Regions from separate parts of the Staphylococcus capitis subsp. capitis genome, predicted to be linked through region 2. Evidence: riboswitches for the same ligand, from Rfam matches in the RefSeq annotation. Region 2 holds a riboswitch; each other region holds the start of a gene.
What was found. Region 2 has a riboswitch for S-adenosylmethionine ahead of V6C74_RS00195 (alpha/beta fold hydrolase family protein). Riboswitches for the same ligand answer to the same signal wherever they lie in the genome.

Region 1: another riboswitch for S-adenosylmethionine. It lies ahead of metK (methionine adenosyltransferase); the one in region 2 lies ahead of V6C74_RS00195 (alpha/beta fold hydrolase family protein).
Region 3: another riboswitch for S-adenosylmethionine. It lies ahead of V6C74_RS09255 (methionine ABC transporter ATP-binding protein); the one in region 2 lies ahead of V6C74_RS00195 (alpha/beta fold hydrolase family protein).
Region 4: another riboswitch for S-adenosylmethionine. It lies ahead of V6C74_RS02840 (Na+/H+ antiporter NhaC family protein); the one in region 2 lies ahead of V6C74_RS00195 (alpha/beta fold hydrolase family protein).

What each region holds. Positions count from the first base shown of each region.
Region 1 covers NZ_CP145263.1:992,460-998,171, reverse strand. Annotated here, with positions in the region: gene V6C74_RS05155 (aldo/keto reductase) at 1-517, opposite strand, end outside; gene V6C74_RS05150 (nuclease-related domain-containing protein) at 673-1,581, opposite strand; gene metK (methionine adenosyltransferase) at 1,692-2,885, opposite strand; SAM riboswitch class I at 2,994-3,105, opposite strand; gene pckA (phosphoenolpyruvate carboxykinase (ATP)) at 3,261-4,853, shown strand; gene V6C74_RS05135 (prolyl oligopeptidase family serine peptidase) at 4,931-5,712, opposite strand, start outside; gene ytkD (RNA deprotection pyrophosphohydrolase) at 5,697-5,712, opposite strand, start outside.
Region 2 covers NZ_CP145263.1:12,426-18,137, forward strand. Annotated here, with positions in the region: gene serS (serine--tRNA ligase) at 43-1,329, shown strand; partial or broken gene V6C74_RS00185 (AzlC family ABC transporter permease) at 1,667-2,357, shown strand; gene V6C74_RS00190 (AzlD domain-containing protein) at 2,354-2,683, shown strand; SAM riboswitch class I at 2,810-2,910, shown strand; gene V6C74_RS00195 (alpha/beta fold hydrolase family protein) at 2,976-3,944, shown strand; gene V6C74_RS00200 (YybS family protein) at 4,167-5,093, shown strand; gene V6C74_RS00205 (DHH family phosphoesterase) at 5,123-5,712, shown strand, end outside.
Region 3 covers NZ_CP145263.1:1,870,383-1,876,094, reverse strand. Annotated here, with positions in the region: gene V6C74_RS09275 (arsenate reductase family protein) at 1-77, shown strand, start outside; gene gcvH (glycine cleavage system protein GcvH) at 249-629, shown strand; gene V6C74_RS09265 (toprim domain-containing protein) at 1,112-1,498, shown strand; gene V6C74_RS09260 (thioredoxin family protein) at 1,491-1,787, shown strand; SAM riboswitch class I at 1,845-1,947, shown strand; gene V6C74_RS09255 (methionine ABC transporter ATP-binding protein) at 2,036-3,061, shown strand; gene V6C74_RS09250 (methionine ABC transporter permease) at 3,054-3,749, shown strand; gene V6C74_RS09245 (MetQ/NlpA family ABC transporter substrate-binding protein) at 3,770-4,582, shown strand; gene V6C74_RS09240 (hypothetical protein) at 4,637-4,792, opposite strand; gene V6C74_RS09235 (CsbD family protein) at 4,957-5,145, shown strand; gene V6C74_RS09230 (DUF368 domain-containing protein) at 5,225-5,712, opposite strand, start outside.
Region 4 covers NZ_CP145263.1:588,335-594,046, reverse strand. Annotated here, with positions in the region: partial or broken gene V6C74_RS02855 (alpha-glucoside-specific PTS transporter subunit IIBC) at 1-575, opposite strand, end outside; gene V6C74_RS02850 (MurR/RpiR family transcriptional regulator) at 788-1,549, shown strand; gene V6C74_RS02845 (SRPBCC family protein) at 1,612-2,124, opposite strand; gene V6C74_RS02840 (Na+/H+ antiporter NhaC family protein) at 2,252-3,553, opposite strand; SAM riboswitch class I at 3,749-3,845, opposite strand; gene V6C74_RS02835 (hypothetical protein) at 3,917-4,507, opposite strand; gene V6C74_RS02830 (SDR family oxidoreductase) at 4,697-5,578, opposite strand; partial or broken gene V6C74_RS02825 (amidohydrolase) at 5,710-5,712, opposite strand, start outside.

The sequences.
Region 1 (5,712 bases), 980 kb from region 2:
GAATTAAATATGGATGAAATTCAACTTGATTGATAACAGGTTTTATAGATACTTGAGCGAGTAAAGCTTCAAAATTTTCAGGAGTAAAATTGCTTACACCGATATTTTTAACTTTATTATCTTTATATAAATCTTCCATTCCCTGCCATGTATCAATCATAACTGCTTCATTTGTTCCAGGCCAATGCATTAAATATAAATCCAAGTAATCTAAACCTAATTTATGAATGGTTGTTTCATAAGCTTGTGCAACATTATTACGACCATAATCTTCTAACCATAATTTAGAAGTTATAAATAAATCGTCACGTTTTAAACCTGTAGAAGCTAGTCCTTCTTTTATCCCTTGACCAACCATTTCTTCATTACCATATATTTTGGCTGTATCAATACTTCTATAACCATTTTCAATAGCATGTTTAACAGCATCTTTACATTGATCACTATTCTCAACTCTATAAGTCCCCAAACCTACTTTAGGCATCTCTCTACCATTATAAAATTGAACTGTTTCCATCATATTCACTCCTCATCTATGCTTTGGTGTCTATCATATTACGATTCAATTTAACTGTAAAAATATTAATATGATTTTCTCTCTTCAGATTTCTATACCCTGTTCAAATAAAAAAATACAAACGTAAGAAAATCATTTCCTTACGTTTGTATTGATTAATTAAAAGACTCTATTTTATCCATAATAGTTTGTAACTCGTCCACGTTATATTGAATACGTCCATGGAATACAAATTTATTAAAGAATTCATCGAGTTGTTCAGGCCCAACTAGAACCTTAACATTAGAAGCCCGATTATAATTAGAAATTGTAACATCTCCATCATTTTTAGGATTAAAATACAAAATTGAAGTTGGTGTATATTTAGTGTTTAATTCACTTTGTAAATCACCTGCAAGATTTTGAATATGTTTAATCTTCTCAGAATAATTAACAAATGATAAAGATTGTTGATCTTCATTTTGATCTAATACTAATGTTTGAGGTGTAGATTCATCTAAATCAAGTGTTTGGAATACTTGAGACATTGTTGGTAACTCTTTGAACTGAGCACCACTAATACCATTATACACATGACCTTTTAAAAGTTGAGAATCAATGATATATAAACCAGTTCTAGTTAAAACAAGATGACTGATGCGTTCGATATTATTAAATTCATTACTTGGTAGGAAGATATTTGCCATAATGTGCATATCTTCAGGACGAATTCTCTTCTCATTAACAAGACGTTCACGAATACCAATCAATCTCATATCTGTTACATATTCACTATGATTTTTAGAAAATAGTTTTAATGCATCAATTTCTCTATCTTTACTGCTTACTGTCGCATCAAAATCTTCTTTTTGTTTTGTGACAGCCTTTTTATTTTCAACTCTTTCTTTTTCTAAGGCTTCTTCATGAGATTCTTTCATATGTTGCTCTTTTTCTTTATATTGGGCTTCTGTTTGGTTTTTAATTTTCTTTTTACTGTGATTCGCTACTAAAAAGAGAATAAAGAAAAGAATTGCCACAATAATTGCAACGATTAAGCCTATAACTATCGGTGAAGATAAACTCATCACAACAACGCTCCTTTAACCATTTCAATAACTCTCATTATAATAGAAAAAAATCAATTTTTCGACATTTAATTAATATTTATTTCCCTTAATTTTGAAAGCTATGGTTATCATTCGACCGCATCTTTAAGTAAATTAACTTTGTCTAATTTTTCCCAAGGAAGTAAAACATCAGTACGGCCAAAATGACCGTATGCAGCAGTTTGTTTGTAAATAGGATGTTTTAAATCTAACATTTTAATGATTCCAGCTGGTCTTAAGTCAAAATTATTTCTAACCGCTTCAACTAGTTTAGCTTCTGAAACGTTACCAGTACCAAAAGTATCAATTGAAATAGATACTGGCTCAGCCACACCAATGGCATAGGCTAATTGCACTTCACATTGATCAGCTAACTCCGCGGCTACTATATTTTTAGCAACATAACGTGCAGCATAAGCAGCTGAGCGGTCAACTTTAGTTGGGTCTTTACCACTGAAGCAACCGCCACCATGACGTGCATAACCGCCGTAAGTATCAACAATGATTTTACGTCCAGTTAATCCTGCATCCCCTTGTGGTCCTCCGATAACAAAACGACCTGTAGGGTTAATAAAGAATTTAGTATCAGCATCTAATAAATCATCAGACACTGTAGGGTAAATGACATGTTTTTTAATATCTGCTTCAATTTGTTCCAATTCAACATCTTCAGCATGTTGAGTAGATACAACAATTGTATCTATACGTTTAGGTTGATCGTTCTCATCATATTCAACTGTTACTTGTACTTTTCCATCAGGACGTAAATAATCTAAAATTTCATCTTTACGCACATCAGATAAACGTTTAGCAAATTGATGTGATAAGAAAATTGGTAATGGCATATACGTATCTGTTTCATTAGTGGCATACCCAAACATTAACCCTTGATCTCCTGCACCAGTCGCTTCTATTTCTTCTTCTGAAATTTCATTACGGTATTCTAGCGCTTTATCAACACCTTGTGCGATGTCTGGAGATTGTTCATCAATAGCGGTTAAAACTGCCATAGTTTGGAAATCATAACCATATTTAGCTCTTGTATAACCAATATTTTTAATTGTTTCACGCACTACTTTAGGTATATCAACATATGTTGATGTTGAAATTTCACCAGAAATAAGCGCCATACCAGTCGTTACTGTTGTCTCACAAGCGACACGCGCATTTGGGTCGTCTTTTAAAATTTCGTCTAGAATTGCATCAGATACCTGATCTGCAATTTTATCGGGATGACCTTCAGTTACTGATTCTGAAGTAAATAATCGTTTATTATAAGTCATGTTTTGCTCCTTTAATATAAATTACGAAAATTCTCTTTTATTTGAGAGCTAAATAAAAGAGCCTTCATCACTATCAAGATAGAGAGAAGGCCCTTAAACGTCCATTCGCTCTTATCGTTCAGACGATATATGTCTGCAAACGGTTTGGCACCTTTCTTTATCATAAAAGAGGTTGCTGGGTTTCATTGGGTCCATGTCCCTCCACCACTCAGGATAAGAGAATCCGTTAAGAATAATAGTACCGAATTCAAGGTTCAATGTCAATTTATGATTTTCGTTAAATGCTTATGTTAACGGTGGATTAATAAAATTAATGTGTTATACTATTTAAATGTAAAGGCTTACATAAATACTATTGCTTTGGAGGGATTGAGTATGTCAGTAGACACATACACAGAAACAATAAAAATAAAAAATTTACTAGAGAAACCATCAACACAGTTTCAACTCTCAACAACTCAGCTATACAATAAAATTTTAGATAATAACGAAGGGAAATTAACTGAATTAGGTGCAGTGAATGCAAGTACTGGGAAATATACGGGGCGCTCACCTAAAGATAAATTTATCGTAACTGAACCTTCTTATAGAGATAATGTCGATTGGGGAGACATTAACCAACCTATTGATGAGGAAACTTTTTTAAAACTTTATAATAAAGTTCTAGATTATTTAGGTAAAAAAGATGAATTATACGTATTTAATGGTTATGCAGGAAGCGACAAAGATTCACGTTTAAAGTTAACTGTGATTAATGAATTGGCTTGGCATAATTTATTCGCGCATAATATGTTTATTCGTCCAGAATCTAAAGATGAAGCTAAAAATATCAAACCTAATTTCACAATTGTATCAGCACCTCACTTTAAAGCTGATCCAGAAGTAGATGGCACTAAATCAGAAACATTTGTCATCATTTCTTTCAAGCACAAAGTCATTTTAATTGGTGGTACTGAATATGCCGGAGAAATGAAAAAAGGTATTTTCTCAGTAATGAATTACCTTTTACCAATGCAAGATATCATGAGCATGCATTGTTCAGCTAATGTAGGTGAAAAAGGTGATGTCGCTTTATTCTTTGGACTATCAGGCACTGGTAAAACAACCCTTTCAGCTGATCCAGAACGAAAACTTATTGGGGATGACGAACATGGCTGGAACAAAAATGGTGTATTTAACATCGAAGGTGGATGTTATGCCAAAGCAATCAACCTCTCTAAAGAAAAAGAACCTCAAATTTATGATGCAATTAAATACGGCACTATACTAGAGAACACAGTCGTAAAAGAGGATGGTACAGTAGACTTCGATGACAATAAGTTTACTGAAAATACTCGTGCTGCTTACCCTATCGAACATATTGATAATATCGTGTTGCCTTCAAAAGCAGCTCATCCTAATACAATCATTTTCTTAACTGCTGATGCCTTTGGTGTGATCCCTCCTATTTCCAAACTAACCAAAGATCAAGCAATGTATCATTTCTTAAGTGGATTCACTTCTAAGTTAGCCGGTACAGAACGTGGAGTAACTGAGCCTGAACCATCGTTCTCAACATGTTTTGGAGCACCATTCTTACCATTAAATCCAACTGTTTACGCTGATTTATTAGGTGAATTAATCGATAAACATGATGTTGACGTTTATTTAGTTAATACAGGATGGACTGGTGGAAAATATGGTGTAGGACGCCGAATCAGCTTACACTATACGCGTCAGATGGTAAACCAAGCTATTTCAGGAAAGTTAAAAGATGCTGAATATAAAAAAGATGAAACATTTGGTTTAAATGTCCCAGTTGAAATTAAAGATGTGCCAAAGACTATCTTAGACCCAGTGAACGCTTGGAGTGATGCAAATAAATATCATGAACAAGCTCAAGACTTAATTAATCAATTTGAGGAAAACTTTAAAAAGTTTGGTTCAGAAGTAGAACGTATTGCTGAAAAAGGTGCATTCAATAAATAAATATTTCCAATTATTAAAGGGTGAGACGTTTGTCTCACCCTTTTTAATATATCTCTATCTTGATTTAAAATTTGATATCACAAATTACCTTTAGTTTCTTCAATATTGGTCATCCATTGTTGAATTTTAGATAATGTTTCTTTCATTGCTGGAGGCCGTGGCACATGACCTTCATCTAGTTGATAAAACGTTTCGTAGTACACCCTCTTAGCTCTCAACTTTTCTTCTAAATCATAAGCTTGGTGAATGCCAACTTGCTTATCTTTACCTCCATGTACAATTAATATAGGAGGGCTGGTAGAATCAATGGTTTTCATCGCGTTTCTTTGTTCATAAGCGTCTTTATCTTTTTTAGGATGGCCCACCATTCGTCTTAGCATCCCTCTTAAATCAACACGTTCCTCATACATTAAATGAATATCTGAGACGCCTCCCCATATGATGAAGCTATTTACAGGTAAGTCTTGAAAGGTTAATAAACCTTGTAGTCCGCCACGTGAGAATCCTATCATATGAATATATGCTGAGGGATATTTATCATGTAAAAGTCGAATTAATTGTGTTACATCATTCAAATCTCCTCGATAAAATTCATCTTTACCTTCACTACCGTTATTACCTCTATAGTATGGCCCTATAACTAGCGTGTGTTCATTTGCAAACTGCATTAATCTTGCAGCTCTTACACGACCTACTTGCCCTTTTCCACCGCGAAGATATATAACTATACGTTGAATTACATTTTGGTCTACTGGTGTCATCATTAAAGCTTTGACATTTAATCCATCTACTTTATAGGTTACTTCATCAAAATGATGCGTATGAGCGTCTATTGGCATTTTCTTAATTTTTGTAAAAT
Region 2 (5,712 bases):
CCCAATAAATCTATATTTTATTTGGGAAAGGATGAAGGTTACATGTTAGATATTCGTTTATTTAGAAATGAACCAGAAAAAGTTAAGAGCAAAATTGAATTAAGAGGAGACGATCCTAAGGTCGTTGACGAAGTTTTAGAATTAGATGAACAACGACGTCAATTAATCAGTAAAACTGAAGAAATGAAAGCAAGACGTAATAAAGTCAGTGAAGAAATCGCTCAGAAGAAACGTAATAAAGAAGATGCTGATGACGTTATTGCAGAAATGCGTAACTTAGGTGATGAAATTAAAGAAAACGATGCTAAATTAAATGAAGTTGATAATAAAGTAAGAGACATTTTAATCCGTATTCCAAATTTAATTAACGACGATGTACCTCAAGGGGATTCAGATGAAGAAAACGTTGAATTGAAAAAATGGGGTACACTACGTGAATTTGATTTCGAACCAAAAGCACATTGGGACTTAGTTGAAGAACTAAAAATGGCAGACTTCGAACGTGCTGCTAAAGTATCTGGTGCGCGTTTCGTTTACTTAACTAAAGATGGTGCATTATTAGAACGTGCATTAATGAACTACATGATTACGAAACATACAACTCAACATGGTTACACAGAAATGATGACACCTCAATTAGTGAATGCAGATACTATGTTTGGTACAGGTCAACTTCCTAAATTCGAAGAAGATTTATTTAAAGTTGAAAAAGAAGGCCTATACACAATTCCAACAGCAGAAGTACCTTTAACAAACTTCTACAGAGATGAAATCATTCAACCAGGAGTGTTACCTGAAAAATTCACTGGGCAAACGGCATGTTTCCGTAGTGAAGCGGGTTCAGCTGGTAGAGATACAAGAGGATTAATTCGTTTACACCAATTCGATAAAGTTGAAATGGTTCGTATCGAAAAACCTGAAGATTCTTGGGATGCTTTAGAAGATATGACTAAAAATGCTGAATCAATTTTAGAAGAATTAGGATTACCATATCGTCGAGTTATCTTATGTACAGGCGACATTGGCTTTAGCGCTAGTAAAACATATGACCTAGAGGTATGGTTACCAAGTTACAATGACTATAAAGAAATTAGTTCTTGCTCAAACTGTACTGATTTCCAAGCACGTCGTGCTAACATTCGCTTTAAACGTGATAACTCAGCTAAACCAGAATTAGCTCATACATTAAATGGTAGTGGTTTAGCCGTAGGTCGTACATTTGCAGCTATCGTTGAAAATTATCAAAATGAAGACGGTACAATCACAATTCCTGAAGCATTAGTTCCATTCATGGGTGGAAAAACTAAAATTTCTAAACCTACAAAATAATAACTTAAAAATAGGCTGAGTAATTACTACAATACAACGATGAATGACTCAATTAATTATTTGAACTGTCGACAAGATCTTAACGATTTTGTCGACAGTTTTTTTGTTGAATAGGGTAGGGGAAGAGAAATAATTCAACTTCAAATCTTCAAAAATGATAGGGATGTCTAAAAGAAGAAACAAAATTCTGAAATTTTATAAATGTTGTAATTACAATGATTTTACTATGAGGTTTGTCTTACGTCGCACAAACCGTTGTCTAAAAAATATTGAACAACTTTTCCAAATATAATAGACTTATTTTACTATTTTAGAAAGTGGAATGGAGGCTGATCAAATGACCCATCTTTCATTTAAGCAAGGGGTAAAAGAATGTATTCCTACTTTATTTGAATACGCAGGAGTAGGTTTATCATTTGGTATCGTAGCAGCCTCTCAAAACTTTAGTATCTTAGAAATTATTTTATTATGTCTCATTATTTACGCCGGTGCCGCACAATTTATTGTTTGCGCTTTAGCGATTACAGGTACTCCAATATCTGCTATCGTGCTGACCACACTTATCATTAACTCACGTATGTTTCTATTAAGTATGACTTTGGCACCTAATTATAAACAATATGGATTATGGAATAGGGTAGGTCTCGGTACATTATTAACCGATGAAACCTTCGGAGTTGCCATTACGCCATATATTAAAGGTGAAAAGATTAATGATCGTTGGCTTCATGGTCTTAATATCACAGCATATCTTTTTTGGACTATTTCGTGTGTGGCCGGCGCCCTTTTCGGCAAATATATTTCTAATCCTAATGCACTTGGATTAGACTATGCGATTACTGCAATGTTCATTTTCCTAGGTATATCTCAATTTGAGTCAGTGAAGAAATCAAGATTTCGTATATATCATATTAATTATCTGTGTAATCACAATGATGCTTCTTTAAAGTTTAGTGATGCCTTCATATTTAGCAATATTAATAGCCGCAACATTCGCTGCAGCCTTAGGGGTGGTGATGGATAAATGACAACAGATTTACACACACTGATACTTATTATTTTATGTGGAATTGTAACGTTACTCATTCGAATTATTCCTTTTATGATGATATCTAGAGTTCATTTACCTGAAATTGTCGTTAAATGGCTTTCATTTATTCCTATCACATTATTTACCGCACTTGTCATTGATGGGGTCATACAACAACACGATAACACCTTTGGATATACGCTCAATTTGTCATATATTATTGCGATTATACCAACAGTTTTCCTTGCCATTTTCACACGTAGCCTTACTATCACAATAATTGGAGGTATTATTACTATCGCTTGTTTACGTTTAGTCTTTTAACTCCTGAAAATGACAGCAAAGTATTGAAGTCATAAACCATTTTAGTTAATATTATATTAATTAGAAAAATGCAGACTATTTAAGATTGAAACTTAATCAACATCAATATACAAATCAATCCAACAAATCTTATTTCGAGAAGCTGAGGGAATTGGCCCGACGATGCTTCAGCAACCGACTAATGATAGCACGGTGCTACAACCAACGAGAATCTCGAATGATAAGTACTGACCAGCTTCCTACTTTTTCATTTGAGTAGGAAGCTTTTTTGTAAGAGGAGGTAGCGTTAACGATGACGAATTACAGAGTAGATACGTTAGAATTAGGGACATTTACAACTGAATCAGGAGAAACCATTAATAATTTAAAATTACGCTATGAACACGTTGGATATAAAGGTCAACCATTAGTTGTTGTTTGTCACGCATTAACAGGTAATCACTTAACTTATGGAACAGACGAGAAACATGGATGGTGGCGTGAAATTATAGATGGTGGTTATATTCCACGTCATGATTATCAATTTCTAACTTTCAACGTCATCGGTAGTCCCTTTGGTTCAAGTTCCAAACTTAATGACCCTAATTTTCCACAGCATCTTACATTACGAGATATTGTTAAAGCGATTGAAAAAGGTATCAAAGCACTAGACTTCGATAAGATAAACATCCTAATTGGAGCAAGTCTAGGTGGTATGCAAGCAATGGAATTGCTGTATAATAATCAATTTCAAATCGACAAAGCCATTATTCTCGCAGCAACTGGTAAAACGTCATCGTACAGTCGTGCTTTCAACGAGATCGCCCGACAAGCAATTCATCTTGGTGGGAAGGAAGGCTTAAGTATCGCTCGACAACTAGGCTTCTTAACATACCGTTCCTCTAAAAGTTATGACCAACGTTTTACGCCAGATGAAGTTGTAACATATCAACAGTATCAAGGTAATAAATTTAAGAAAAACTTTGACTTACAATGTTATTTAACACTGCTCGACGTCTTAGATAGTCACAATATTGATAGAGGACGAGATGATGTTGATGAAGTCTATCAATCTTTAGATACAAAGGTTCTAACGATGGGGTTTATAGATGATTTACTTTATCCAGATGATCAAGTAAGAACAGTCGGAGAGAGATTTAAATATCATCGCCATTTCTTTGTGCCAGATAATGTAGGACATGACGGCTTCCTTCTAAACTTTAACGATTGGGCTCCAAACCTCTACCATTTCTTGAACTTAAAACAATTTAAAAGGAAGTAAACACAGCTATTTTTAAACATACTAAACTTTGGCTAAGCAAAGTAAGTACGTCTTTAGAATAAGTGCTACTAATTAATGACGAAGTCATTATTGAACTTTTAAAGATTACAATCGTTGATGCGATTGCATAATAGGTACTAACATTTGATACTCATCAAATGAAGCACCTATAATTGTTAATTTTGGGCAAAGAGGTTAAAATAGAAGTTATAGTCAAAAAGTATGGGAGTGGCGTGTGTGTTTTCAAAAATACAACCTAAAGCAACTATTATTGCAACTATTTCATTACTGATAGTCGCTTTAGTAACACATGTATTACCTATTCTCGGCTTAATTTTATGTTTATTTGCAACGATTCCTGGCATCGTGCTATGGAACCGCTCTGTACAATCATTTGGAATTAACGCTTTAGTAACAGTGATTCTAACAACGTTATTAGGTAATACATTTGTCTTAAGTATGATGGTACTTATCTTAATTTTAAGTTTTATCATCGGTCAATTACTTAAGGAAAGAACTTCAAAAGAAAGAATTCTTTATGTTTCAACGGCTTCATTAAGTTTAATAACATTGATTGGATTCATGTTATTACAAACATTCGAAAAAATTCCAAAAGCAGCCGTATTAATTAAGCCATTTAAAGATGCGATGTATGATGCCATCTTAACAAGTGGATTAGATTCTAACTATAGACAGATTCTTGAGGAAGGTTTCCGACAATCAACGGTCCAACTCCCTAGTTATCTTATTATAGTCATTTTCCTTTTAATCTTAATTAATCTGATTATTACATTTCCTATCTTACGTAAGTTTAAGGTCGCAACTCCGATCTTTAAGCCATTATTCGCATGGCAAATGAATCGTGTACTATTATGGATTTATCTTATAGTTCTTATTTGTGTAATGTTTGCGAACCAACCAAGTATATTCCAAAGTATCGTCTTGAACTTTGAGGTTGTGTTATCATTAGTGATGTATATCCAAGGTTTAAGCGTTATACATTTCTTCGGTAAAGCTAAGAGATGGCCGAATGCTGTAACGATTTTATTAATGGTAGTGGGGACACTACTTACACCGATGACACATATCGTTGGTTTACTTGGAGTTATTGATTTATGTATTAATTTAAAACGAATTATTAAAAAATGATTATTAACTAAGTGATTAGAGGTGGAAGAATGAACCGTCAATCCACTAAAAAAGCATTGCTCATACCTTTTATACTAATGGTACTTACAGCCATTGCATTAGTCATCGTATGGTTTATTTTCAACCAAATTGTCGCTGGCATTGGTGCAGCAATCCTCGTCGTGATGATTATCATTAGTGGCGTGTTATTGAGACAAGCTTTTCTTAAAATGGATAATTATGTGGATGATTTAAGTGGTCACATCTCGGCAAGTAGCAATAAAGCAATCAAACATTTGCCGATTGGGATGATTGTGTTAGATGAAGATAACCACATTGAATGGATGAACCAATTCATGACAGAACACGTTGAAACTAATGTGATTTCTGAAAATGTAAACGAAGTCTTTCCTAACATATTGAAACAATTAGAAAAAGTACAAGAAGTAGAAATTGAACATAACAATTATCATTACCATGTGCGATATTCAGAGAATGAACATTGTTTATATTTCTTTGATATCACAGAAAGTGTACATACCAACGAGTTGTATGAAGATTCAAAGCCAATTATCGCAACGTTGTTCTTAGACAATTATGACGAGATTACGCAGAATATGAACGATACACAACGTTCAGA
Region 3 (5,712 bases), 590 kb from region 2:
AACGTCCATTAGCTATCTCTGGAGAAAAAATCACTTTAGGATTTAAAGAAGATCAGTATAAAGATATTTGGTTATAGTATTTAAATATTTATTTTAAAAGTGAACATTATAAACTGAAATGATGCGAATATGTTATTTTACATAAATAAACACGAATTTTATCATATTAAATCTTTTAGATATTAGTTGATTGAATAATATCAGTGTGGCATCATTAAAATGTAATTAATAATTAGGAGGGGATTCTCGTGGCAGTACCGAGCGAATTTAAGTATTCTAAAGAACATGAATGGGTCAAAGTAGAAGATAATGTAGCTACTATTGGAATCACAGAATATGCTCAAAATGAATTAGGTGATATCGTATTCGTTGAATTACCTGAAAAAGATGAAGAATTAAATGAAGGCGATACTTTTGGTAGCGTTGAATCAGTTAAAACTGTTTCTGAATTATATGCGCCTATTTCAGGTAAAATCGTTGAAGTTAACGAAGAATTAGAAGATAGTCCTGAATTTGTAAATGAATCACCATATGAAAAAGCATGGATGGTTAAAGTAGAAATTAGTGATCAAAGTCAATTAGATCAATTATTATCAGCAGAGCAATATTCTGAAATGATTGGTGAATAGTATGTTTAAACTCCTCGATTTATATAATCAAGGAGTTTTTTTAGATTACCTTAGAAACACTAAGCACTGAAGTGCTAAGTGAGTAAAGGAACGCCTGAGCCAAGGCTCATGCATAAGAAACACTAAGCCTTAAAAATGCTAAGTGAGTAAAGGAACGCCTGAGCCAAGGCTCATGCATAAGAAACACTAAGCCTTAAAAATGCTAAGTGAGTAAAGGAACGCCTGAGCCAAGGCTCATGCATAAGAAACACTAAGCCTTAAAAATGCTAAGTGAGTAAAGGAACGCCTGAGCCAAGGCTCATGCATAAGAAACACTAAGCACTAAAAATGCTAAGTGAATTAAGGAACGCCTGAGCTAAAGCTCATGCATAAGAAACACTAAGCATTAAAAATGCTAAGTGTTTCTAAAATGTTTAGTTTTTGAGGATTCTGTGAATGATGTAAGTGACAGTTAACTATCGACTCTTAGAAGGTGGATTGACATGACTATTGTGAATAAAGTTATCATTGTTGAAGGTAAGTCGGATAAGAAACGCGTGCAACAAGTTATTGCAGAACCAGTAAGTATTATTTGTACCCATGGGACCATGAGTATAGATAAAATCGATGATATGATAGAATCACTTTATGGCAAACAAGTTTATGTTCTTGCAGATTCTGATGATGAAGGAGAAAAAATTAGAAAATGGTTTAAGCGATATTTAAGTGAAAGTGAACATATATATGTTGATAAAACATACTGTGAAGTAGCTAAATGTCCTAAAAACTATTTAGCTAATGTTTTAAATAGATATGGTTTCGCGGTGCGGAAAGAGAAGAATCTAATGCCTAATTTAAACACTGAAAGGTTAGTTTTAGTTAATGAGTAGTACAATCGATCTCGAAGATATAACAGAAAACTATAATGAAGATAAACATCTTATATTCGGATATACTCCTATGTGCGGGACTTGTAAGGTCTCTGAAAGAATGTTAGATATTGCTAACGATATCGTTCAGCTACCTATTAAGAAAGTAGATTTAAATTTCCATCCGGATTTTAGTAAAGAAAAAGAAATAATGTCAGTTCCTGTGTTATTGGTAATGAATAAGGATCAAGAGGAAAATAGAATTTATGCGTTTCAGTCAGTTCCTTATTTGTTAGAAAATTTAAAATAATTATTGACGAAACTCTAGTACGATGGTAGGATTAATACAAATTAAATGATGCGACAACTCTTATCGAGAGAGGTGGAGGGATGTGCCCTACGAAGCCCGGCAACCGTCTGATATAGAAATGGTGCCAATTCACATAAAGTTCAACTTTAGAAGATGAGAGAAAGAAGATTTTTGAATGCTTTCTCAACTCTCTATAAGTTGAGAAAGCATTTTTTAATTTACATATGCAATTTAAGGAGGCTATTAACGTGATTGAGTTAAATCAAATTGTTAAACGATATCATACTAAGAACAAAGATGTTCTTGCAGTTGATCACGTTGATTTAAATATTGAATCAGGCTCAATTTTTGGCGTTATTGGTTTCTCTGGTGCTGGTAAAAGTACACTAATAAGAATGTTCAATAACTTGGAAGCTCCAACTTCAGGAGATGTAATTATTGATGGGGACAATATTAGTAAGTTATCTAAATCAGAGTTACGTAAAAAACGTCAAAAAGTAAGTATGATTTTCCAACATTTCAACTTATTATGGTCAAGAAACGTTTTAAAAAATATTACCTTCCCGCTAGAAATAGCAGGCGTACCTAGTAATAAAGCGAAGCAAAAAGCACTTGAGCTTGTAGAATTGGTAGGTTTGAAAGGACGAGAAAGTGCTTATCCATCAGAGTTATCAGGGGGACAAAAACAAAGAGTAGGTATTGCTAGAGCACTAGCAAATGATCCTGATGTTTTATTATGTGATGAAGCTACAAGTGCTTTAGACCCTCAAACCACTGATGAAATTTTAGATTTATTACTGAAGGTAAGAGAACAACAGAATCTTACTATCGTTTTAATTACACATGAAATGCACGTGATTAGACGCATTTGTGATGAAGTAGCAGTAATGGAAAACGGTAAAGTTATAGAACAAGGCAAAGTAAGTGAAGTGTTTGAGAATCCTCAACACTCAGTTACAAAACGGTTCGTCAAAGATGATTTAAATGATGATTTCGAAGAGTCTCTAGATGAATTAGAACCATTAGCGAGTGATTCTTACATAGTGAGATTAAACTTTACTGGTGATAATACGACCGAACCTATTGTTTCGTACATTACGAAAACACACAATATAGATGTAAATATTCTTGAGGCGAATATTAAAAATACTAGAAATGGTTCTATAGGGTTCTTAGTCATTCATATTCCACATATTAATAATGATAGTTTTGAACATTTTAAAAATGATCTTCATGAACAACGTGTGAATGTGGAGGTGTTGAGACATGGGTAAGTCTTATGGCGAAATTTTTCAAGAAATGTTTACAATGCCTAACGTTCAATGGCCGGATGTTTGGCAAGCTATCTTAGAAACGCTTTATATGACAATTGTTTCTACTATTTTTGCTTTTATATTTGGCTTGATTCTGGGTGTGTTACTTTTCCTATCTGCGAAAAGTCATTCACCGGCAGCTCGAATTTTCTATACAATTGTTTCATTTATAGTCAACTTATTTAGAGCAATACCATTCATTATTTTAATTTTATTACTTATACCATTTACGAGCGTCATCTTAGGTACTATTAGCGGACCTACAGGTGCATTACCTGCACTCATAATCGGTGCAGCTCCATTCTATGCTCGTTTAGTAGAAATTGCATTTAAAGAAATTGATAAAGGTGTAATTGAAGCGGCTTGGTCAATGGGGGCTAACACATGGACTGTAGTACGAAAAGTGTTACTTCCTGAAGCGATGCCAGCTTTAGTTTCAGGTATTACAGTAACTGCTATTGCTTTGGTTGGTTCAACTGCTATAGCTGGTGTGATTGGTGCAGGTGGTTTAGGTAACTTAGCATACCTAACAGGATTTACTCGAAATCAAAATGATGTCATATTAGTTTCTACTGTATTCATCTTAATTATTGTATTTATAATTCAATTCCTTGGGGATTGGCTTACAAATAAAATTGATAAACGCTAAAGAAAAGGGGATAAGGTTCAATGAAAAAGATTTTAGGTATTATTTTAGTTTTAGCATTAACAGTTGCTTTAGCTGCTTGTGGTGGCGGTGGTGACAAAGAAAAAACAATCACAGTAGGTGCGTCACCAGCACCTCACGCTGAAATTTTAGAGAAAGCAAAACCATTACTTGAGAAAAAAGGTTATGACTTAAAGATTAAAACAATTAACGATTACACTACACCTAATAAATTGTTAGATAAAGGTGAAATTGATGCGAACTTCTTCCAACATACTCCATATTTAAAAACTGAAAGTAAAGAAAAAGGATACAAAATTGAATCTGCTGGAGATGTAGAATTAGAACCTATGGCAGTTTATTCTAAAAAATACAAAAGTTTAAAAGATCTACCTAAGGGTGCAACTGTCTACGTTTCAAATAACCCAGCTGAACAAGGACGTTTCTTAAAATTCTTTGTCGATGAAGGCTTAATTAAACTTAAAAAAGGCGTTAAGATTGAAGACGCTAAATTTAGCGATATTGAAGAAAACAAAAAAGATATTAAATTTAATAACAAACAATCAGCTGAATACTTACCAAAAATTTATCAAAACCAAAAAGCTGATGCAGTCATCATTAATTCTAACTACGCAATTGATCAAAAATTAAGTCCTAAAAAAGACTCTATCGCTTTAGAAAAAGCTAAAGATAATCCTTATGCCAACTTAATTGCAGTTAAAAAAGGACATAAAGACGATAAGAAAATTAAAGCTTTAATGGAAGTACTTCAATCTAAAGAAATTAGAGATTATATCGATAAAAAATATGATGGTGCAGTAGTACCGGCTAAGTAACAATAGATCACTCTCTTAACGTATGCGTTAGGAGAGTGATTTTTTAATTAAATCTTATAATGCTCTATATAGAATACCTACACCGACACCACCATATCCCATTTGATAATCAAATTTTAGAATTTCTATATTTGGATTGTGTTCTAAAAAACGATTTACTTTCTTATTGAGTCCACTTTCACTCATAGATGTAATATTAACAAAATTCATAATGACACTCCTTAAATCATTTTTAATACTTTTAGTATATGACAATCAAAGTATAAAGCAATCTTTTTAAAATAAAAATTAAGCTATTAACGGTATAAAGATGTTTATTTCAGATTTTAGAGGGTATAAATTATAAAGATAAAAGTCAAAAGGAGGAAATTACAATGGCTGAAGATAATAAATTTGAACAAGCTAAAGGTAATATTAAAGAAACAGTAGGTAACGCTACAGATAATAAAAATTTAGAACAAGAAGGTAAAGAAGATAAAACTTCTGGTAAAGCTAAAGAAGTTGTTGATAACGCTAAAGAAAAAGCAAACGATGTAATTGATAAATTTAAAGGCGATAAATAAGATTATCTAGTTGCATCAAAGAAGCCCTCAAGTACTGTAACGTACATGAGGGCTTTGTTTTGTTTAGATAAAGTAAAACCTAATGATTTTCAGACTTTGCTGTGATTTGCCCTAAGGTAAAACTAACAACAAAGCCAATAATCATTGTTAAAAGTGAAGTTATCCACGCTAAGCCATTTTCAGGATAGCCTGGGAAAACTGCATAAATTGAACCTATCACTAAGCCAATGATCAATGCGAACGTCATCGTAGTATGATGGTGTAAGAAATACTGAATAATACGACTAGACAACATAAATCCCGTCAATATACCTAAACCAACGATGATTAAGATAGGTAATGCTGCGAAATTTAATTTCATGAGTTCAGAAATTGAAAACATAACTGTACCATAAACACCAAATACTAATAACATAAACGATCCTGAAATTCCGGGTAATAACATTGCGCTTGAGGCGAATATACCAGCTATAAAATATTTAATAATAAGACCAAAAGATAAAGTTAATGTTTCGCCAGAATGTTTATCACCATTATTTAAAAGTGTAATAATGACCAAAATAAAAA
Region 4 (5,712 bases), 580 kb from region 2:
CAAACCACACATGTTATTGCTGCAATAGGTAACATTACAAAGAATGAAATGGTAACTACAAATGTGAGGCCTTGGAAAACCCCTAACATTTCTGGCAATCTTTTACTATAGTATCGATTATGTATCCATGTAATAATCCCTGAAATAATAATAGCCCCTAAAATATTTGTATCTAACGTTTCTATCCCTGCTATAGCTTTTAATCCAGTGACGTTTTCTACGCCTTTTTTTAAGTTAGCACCAAAGGTATGAGGCCATTGCGTTAGAATCGCGTTAATAAATGTGTTAAACATTAAATAACCCATCAACGCGGCTAATGCTGCATGCCCTGGTGCTTTTTTAGCTAGAGATAGAGGTAAACCCACAACAAAGACGATTTCCATGTGATTAAAGATGACCCATCCGCCTGACTCTATCACTGACCAGAATTTGAACCAGAATGTATGCTGATCTGCTAAACCGCCCATGATTGTTGGATTTTTGAAAAGTGTCGCAAACCCAAGTACGATACCAAAGAAAGCAAACATCAACACTGGCACGATCATCGCACTACCGAATCGTTTGATAGCATTCATAATTAAAACCTCCACATCCCAATTTATTTCACACTATCATTTACTTATATGTTTGTTAGTAAGTGTTAGTATCTCTAAATAAGTTAATTTCAATATATAGTAAACGCTTACATAATAACAACGACGTTGACGCATTTTGAAACTATTTTGTATAATCAGATTATATTTTCATTGAACGGAAATTTTTTCATGCAAAATAATGAGGTGCTTAAATGATACTAGATGAACGTGTGAACACTCATTTCGATAAATTGAATGATAATGATATACAAATCGCAAGTTATGTTAATACACATATAGAAGAATGTAAAAATATGAAAATTCAAGATTTAGCTGTACATACGCATGCATCAAATGCCACTATCCACCGTTTCACACGTAAACTAGGATTTGATGGCTACAGTGATTTTAAATCATTTTTGAAATTTGAAAATGAAAAAAAGAATCAGCTTCCTTCTGATTCAATGGAACAATTTAAACAAGAAATAGCAAATACCTTTAGTTATTTAGATCGCATTGATTATCAATTATTAACGAATAAAATGCATGAAGCCACTACGATTTATCTTTACGGAACAGGACGCGCTCAAATGAATGTGGCTGAAGAAGCACAACGTATTTTACTTACAATGCATAAAAACATTATAATCCTACATGATGTTCATGAATTAAAAATGGTGTTAAATAAAACTGTTCCAGAGGATTTATTCTTTATTATTTCATTATCTGGCGAGACATATCAATTGACCGAAGTTACACAGCTTCTTCAATTAAGACAGAAATATTTTATCTCAGTAACAACGATGAAAGATAACTCACTCGCTCAACAAGCAAACTATAATATATATGTATCAAGTAATACATTTTATTTAAATGACGGTACCGATTATTCAAGCTTTATTAGTTACCATATCTTTTTTGAAACACTTTTAAGAAAATATAATGAACGTAAAGAAAAAAATGAATTATTATAAATAAAATCGCAAGCATTATTTGTAACACCCAGAGGCTACTCATTTAATGCTTGCGATTGTTTTTAATTATGCTGTTGTTCTTCTAGTTCTTCTAATATATGTTGCATTTGATCAATCATTAATTCAAAACCATGCGCAGTTGAATCATGATATTCTTTCTTCTTCTGTTTGTACTCCAACGCAGTTAAACGTCTTTCCTTTTCAACTAATGAGCGGTAGTAAAACAACATTTGAGTACCACCATTTTCACGTTCAAAGAATTCTACTTCTATGACATCCTCTTCGGCGCTTAAACCAGGCATACCTATTGTCATTTTAATGTATTCATCCATTACAAGCTCTTCGTATTTACCTTCGATAACATTTTGCTTCCCATTTCTACTATCTACTATACGATATGTACCGCCTTCTTGGACATCCGCTTCAAAAGTCTTATTTGTACGTGGTGTTGTCATGAACCATTGTTTAAGAATCTCCACTTTTGTCCATGCTTCATAAACAACTTCTGGAGTAAATTTTAGTAAACGTTCGATGTCGATTTCTACGTGTTCATTCTCTACATTATATTTTGCCACTCTCTTTCACCTACTTTCACTCTTATTTCTATTTTAACGTATTTAAGCTATGTCACAAACTCTGAAAGCTCTGAAAAAGTTAAAAGGAAGCTAAAATCTAAATGAGTAGCTTCCTTTTAATTTATATTTATTTTTGAGGTTTATCTTTTAAACGAGGGACTCTCAAAATAATAGCCACTAAACCACAGATTCCTAATAAAATTGGATAGATACTATATGGAACAAGTAAGAAAGGAGAAATACCAGCAACACCAGCTGCTGAAATAACTTGAGGACTATATGGGAGTAACCCTTGGAAACATCCTCCGAATATATCTAATATACTAGCTGACTTACGTGGATCGACATCATACTCATCAGCAATGTTCTTGGCTAAAGGTCCTGCCATAATAATAGAAATTGTATTATTAGCAGTAGATATATCCGCGGCACTTACTAAACTGGCAATACCTATTTCTGCACCACGTTTAGATTTAACTCTAGCACGTACAAACTGTAGTAACCAATCTATGCCACCATTATGTTGAATGATACCTACAAGGCCACCAATCAGTAATGCTATCATTGCAATATCTTCCATTCCAATTATACCTTTAGATACGGCACTGAGAAGTCCTTTCCAACCAAAGGAACCATCAATCAATCCTATTAAACCTGCTAAGGCTGTACCACCAATGAGTACAATGATGACGTTTACACCTACAAGTGCGAGTATCAGTACTAATAAATATGGAATAACTTTAATTAAGTTATAATCATAACTTTTGGCATGATCGATTGAAATACCATTCGTTAAGAAAAATAAAATTATAATCGTTAAAATAGCACCTGGTAAAACGATTTTAAAATTAACTCTAAACTTGTCATTCATCTTAGTCTTTTGAGTTCTTACTGCAGCAATGGTAGTGTCCGAAATCATTGACAGATTATCACCAAACATTGCACCACCGACTACCGTAGCCATAGCTAAAGCTGCGGGCACATGTGTTGCTTGTGCGAATCCAAATCCTACTGGGGCTATCGCTGCAACAGTCCCAACTGATGTCCCCATCGAAATAGACACGAACATACAAATAACAAATAGGCCTACAATGATTAAATTTTGAGGAATCAATGATAAACCTAAATTAACAGTTGAGGTAACACCACCCATTTTTTCAGCAGTAGTTGAAAACGCACCTGCCAAGATAAAAATTAACATCATCAAGATAATGTTCGAATGTCCAGCACCTTTAGTAAATACTTCTACCTTCTTGGCAAAAGATTCTTTTCTATTCATAAGTAAGGCAACGATTACTGTAATTGTAATTGCAACATTTAAAGGCATAGTTGTAAAATCTCCTGAAATAATTCCTACACCTAAAAAGAGTAATACAAATAGGAGTAATGGGAACAGGGCCCACGCGTTACCTTTCTTTACTTTCTCCATAAATTTGACCTACTTTCCATAAAAATAGGAGCGAAACAGAAATTTCATTCTCAATGAATCATTTCTTCATTCCGCTCCGGCAAGTGACTTTATTTGAAAACTAACCCAAGTGTGTATCAATAGAGTCAACTCATACCAACAAGTGATTAAAAGATATGTTATTTCACCATTTATACTCTGTTGGCATAGCATTTCAGCTTATCTTCTAACCTTAGCGGTTACTGGAATTGGCACATGATAAAATGTTGCCGAAGCTTCCTAGGGCCAGTCCCTCCACTTCTCTCGATAAGTTATTCGAATTGTGTCTAACGTTACAAGATAATTATAGACACGTCAATACATAAAGTTTATTGTATTTTAAAATTATTCTTCAATCTGTGTAGTGAAAAATTTCTCATAAATCGTGATTGCTAAAGCAACAATAATCAATAACACAATAGCTACACCAAAAACAATCCACCATTTCAAATAAAGACTTATAAATATGAGTAAAATGCTTATAATTGTTAAACATAAAGATACCCTTTTGAAAATTTTTTCAGTTCTAACCGATACAATTTTATATTCACTTATTTCGTCGCCATGAAGAAATTTACCATTTTTTGCTTGACTAATTTTAAGCTTCACTTCAAGGACGTAAGCAATACTTCCAGAACAAATAATGATTAGTAGCATCGTAACATTTGAAAAAGGTTGTGTAATAATCCAACTGAACATTCCAAAATAAGCAAGTGCAGAAACAATTGCTAAAATATAATCAATCATAGGATTAAACCAAGTTATACCTTTTTTTACATTCTCGTTAACTAAATAAACATTAACTGCAGAAATATATGTACAAATAATCACAGCTATAGCTAATATTACTATTAGATTATGATGGCACAATATTAGTGACGGTAAAGCTAAAGCAATTAAGATATTAGGTAACCATCTGATTAAAAAATTCTTCATTTTATAATCACCTTTATTCTATATTTCACCAATCACATACATCTTACATGAAAGCTTCAACTATTATCAAATCACCATTTAATATGGTGCAAACTTTCTACTCTCACACTAAAAAATGGGAACTCAGTCGAGTCCCCATCACCTTAAAATAATCAATATATAATTTGCCTATTAAAAGTAAATCAATTGTTAGTCGATTTGCATACCACCTGTTACACCAAAGACTTGGCCAGTAGTATAACTTGAATCTTCTGAAGCAAGTAAAACGTAAGTACCTGATAATTCAACTGGTTGACCGGCACGACCCAGTGGCGTTTGTTGTCCAAATGTAGGAATTGCACTTTGAGGTTGACCTCCAGTAATTTGAAGCGGTGACCAGAATGGCCCAGGAGCAACACAATTCACTCGAATACCTTTCGCACCAAGTTCTTCAGAGAAACTTTTCGTTAATGAAATAATTGCTGCTTTAGAAGCTGCGTAATCATGTAAAATTGGACTCGGATTATATCCTTGAACGGAAGACGTCGTCGTAATTGATGCGCCAGGTTTTAAATATTCTAACGCTTTTTGAACTGTCCAGAATACTGGATATACATTCGTTTCAAACGTCTCTGCGAAAGCTTCAGTATTAAATCCGTGAATATCATCATGATATTGTTGATGGCCGGCAACTAACGTTACATTATCTAAACCGCCTAACTCATTATAAGCCGTTTCTACCATATCATAGTTAAACTGTTCATCCCTTAAATCCCCAGGAATTAGAATAGCTTTCTGACCAGCATCCTCAATCACTTGTTTTACTTCTTGTGCGTCGTCTTCTTCACTCGGTAAATAGTTAATAGCCACATCTGCGCCTTCTTTTGCATAAGCGATTGCAGCTGCGCGTCCAATTGCTGAATCTCCTCCAGTCACTAACATCTTATAGCCTTTTAATCTCTCATGACCTTTGTAAGATGTTTCACCACAATCAGGTTGAGGTGTCATTTTCGATTGTAGACCTGGTAACTCTTGCTCTTGTTGTTCATAATCAGACGTTTTAAATTTATTTCTAGGATCTTGTGCTGACATCATTCATCATCTCCATATTTAAGATTTAATATTATTTACCCATCATAAAGCATATTTTAATCATCATTTTATCTCTGAAAATGAATTCAATAGCACTTTAAATAGCTACATGGCAACTATTGCCGTATAGATTA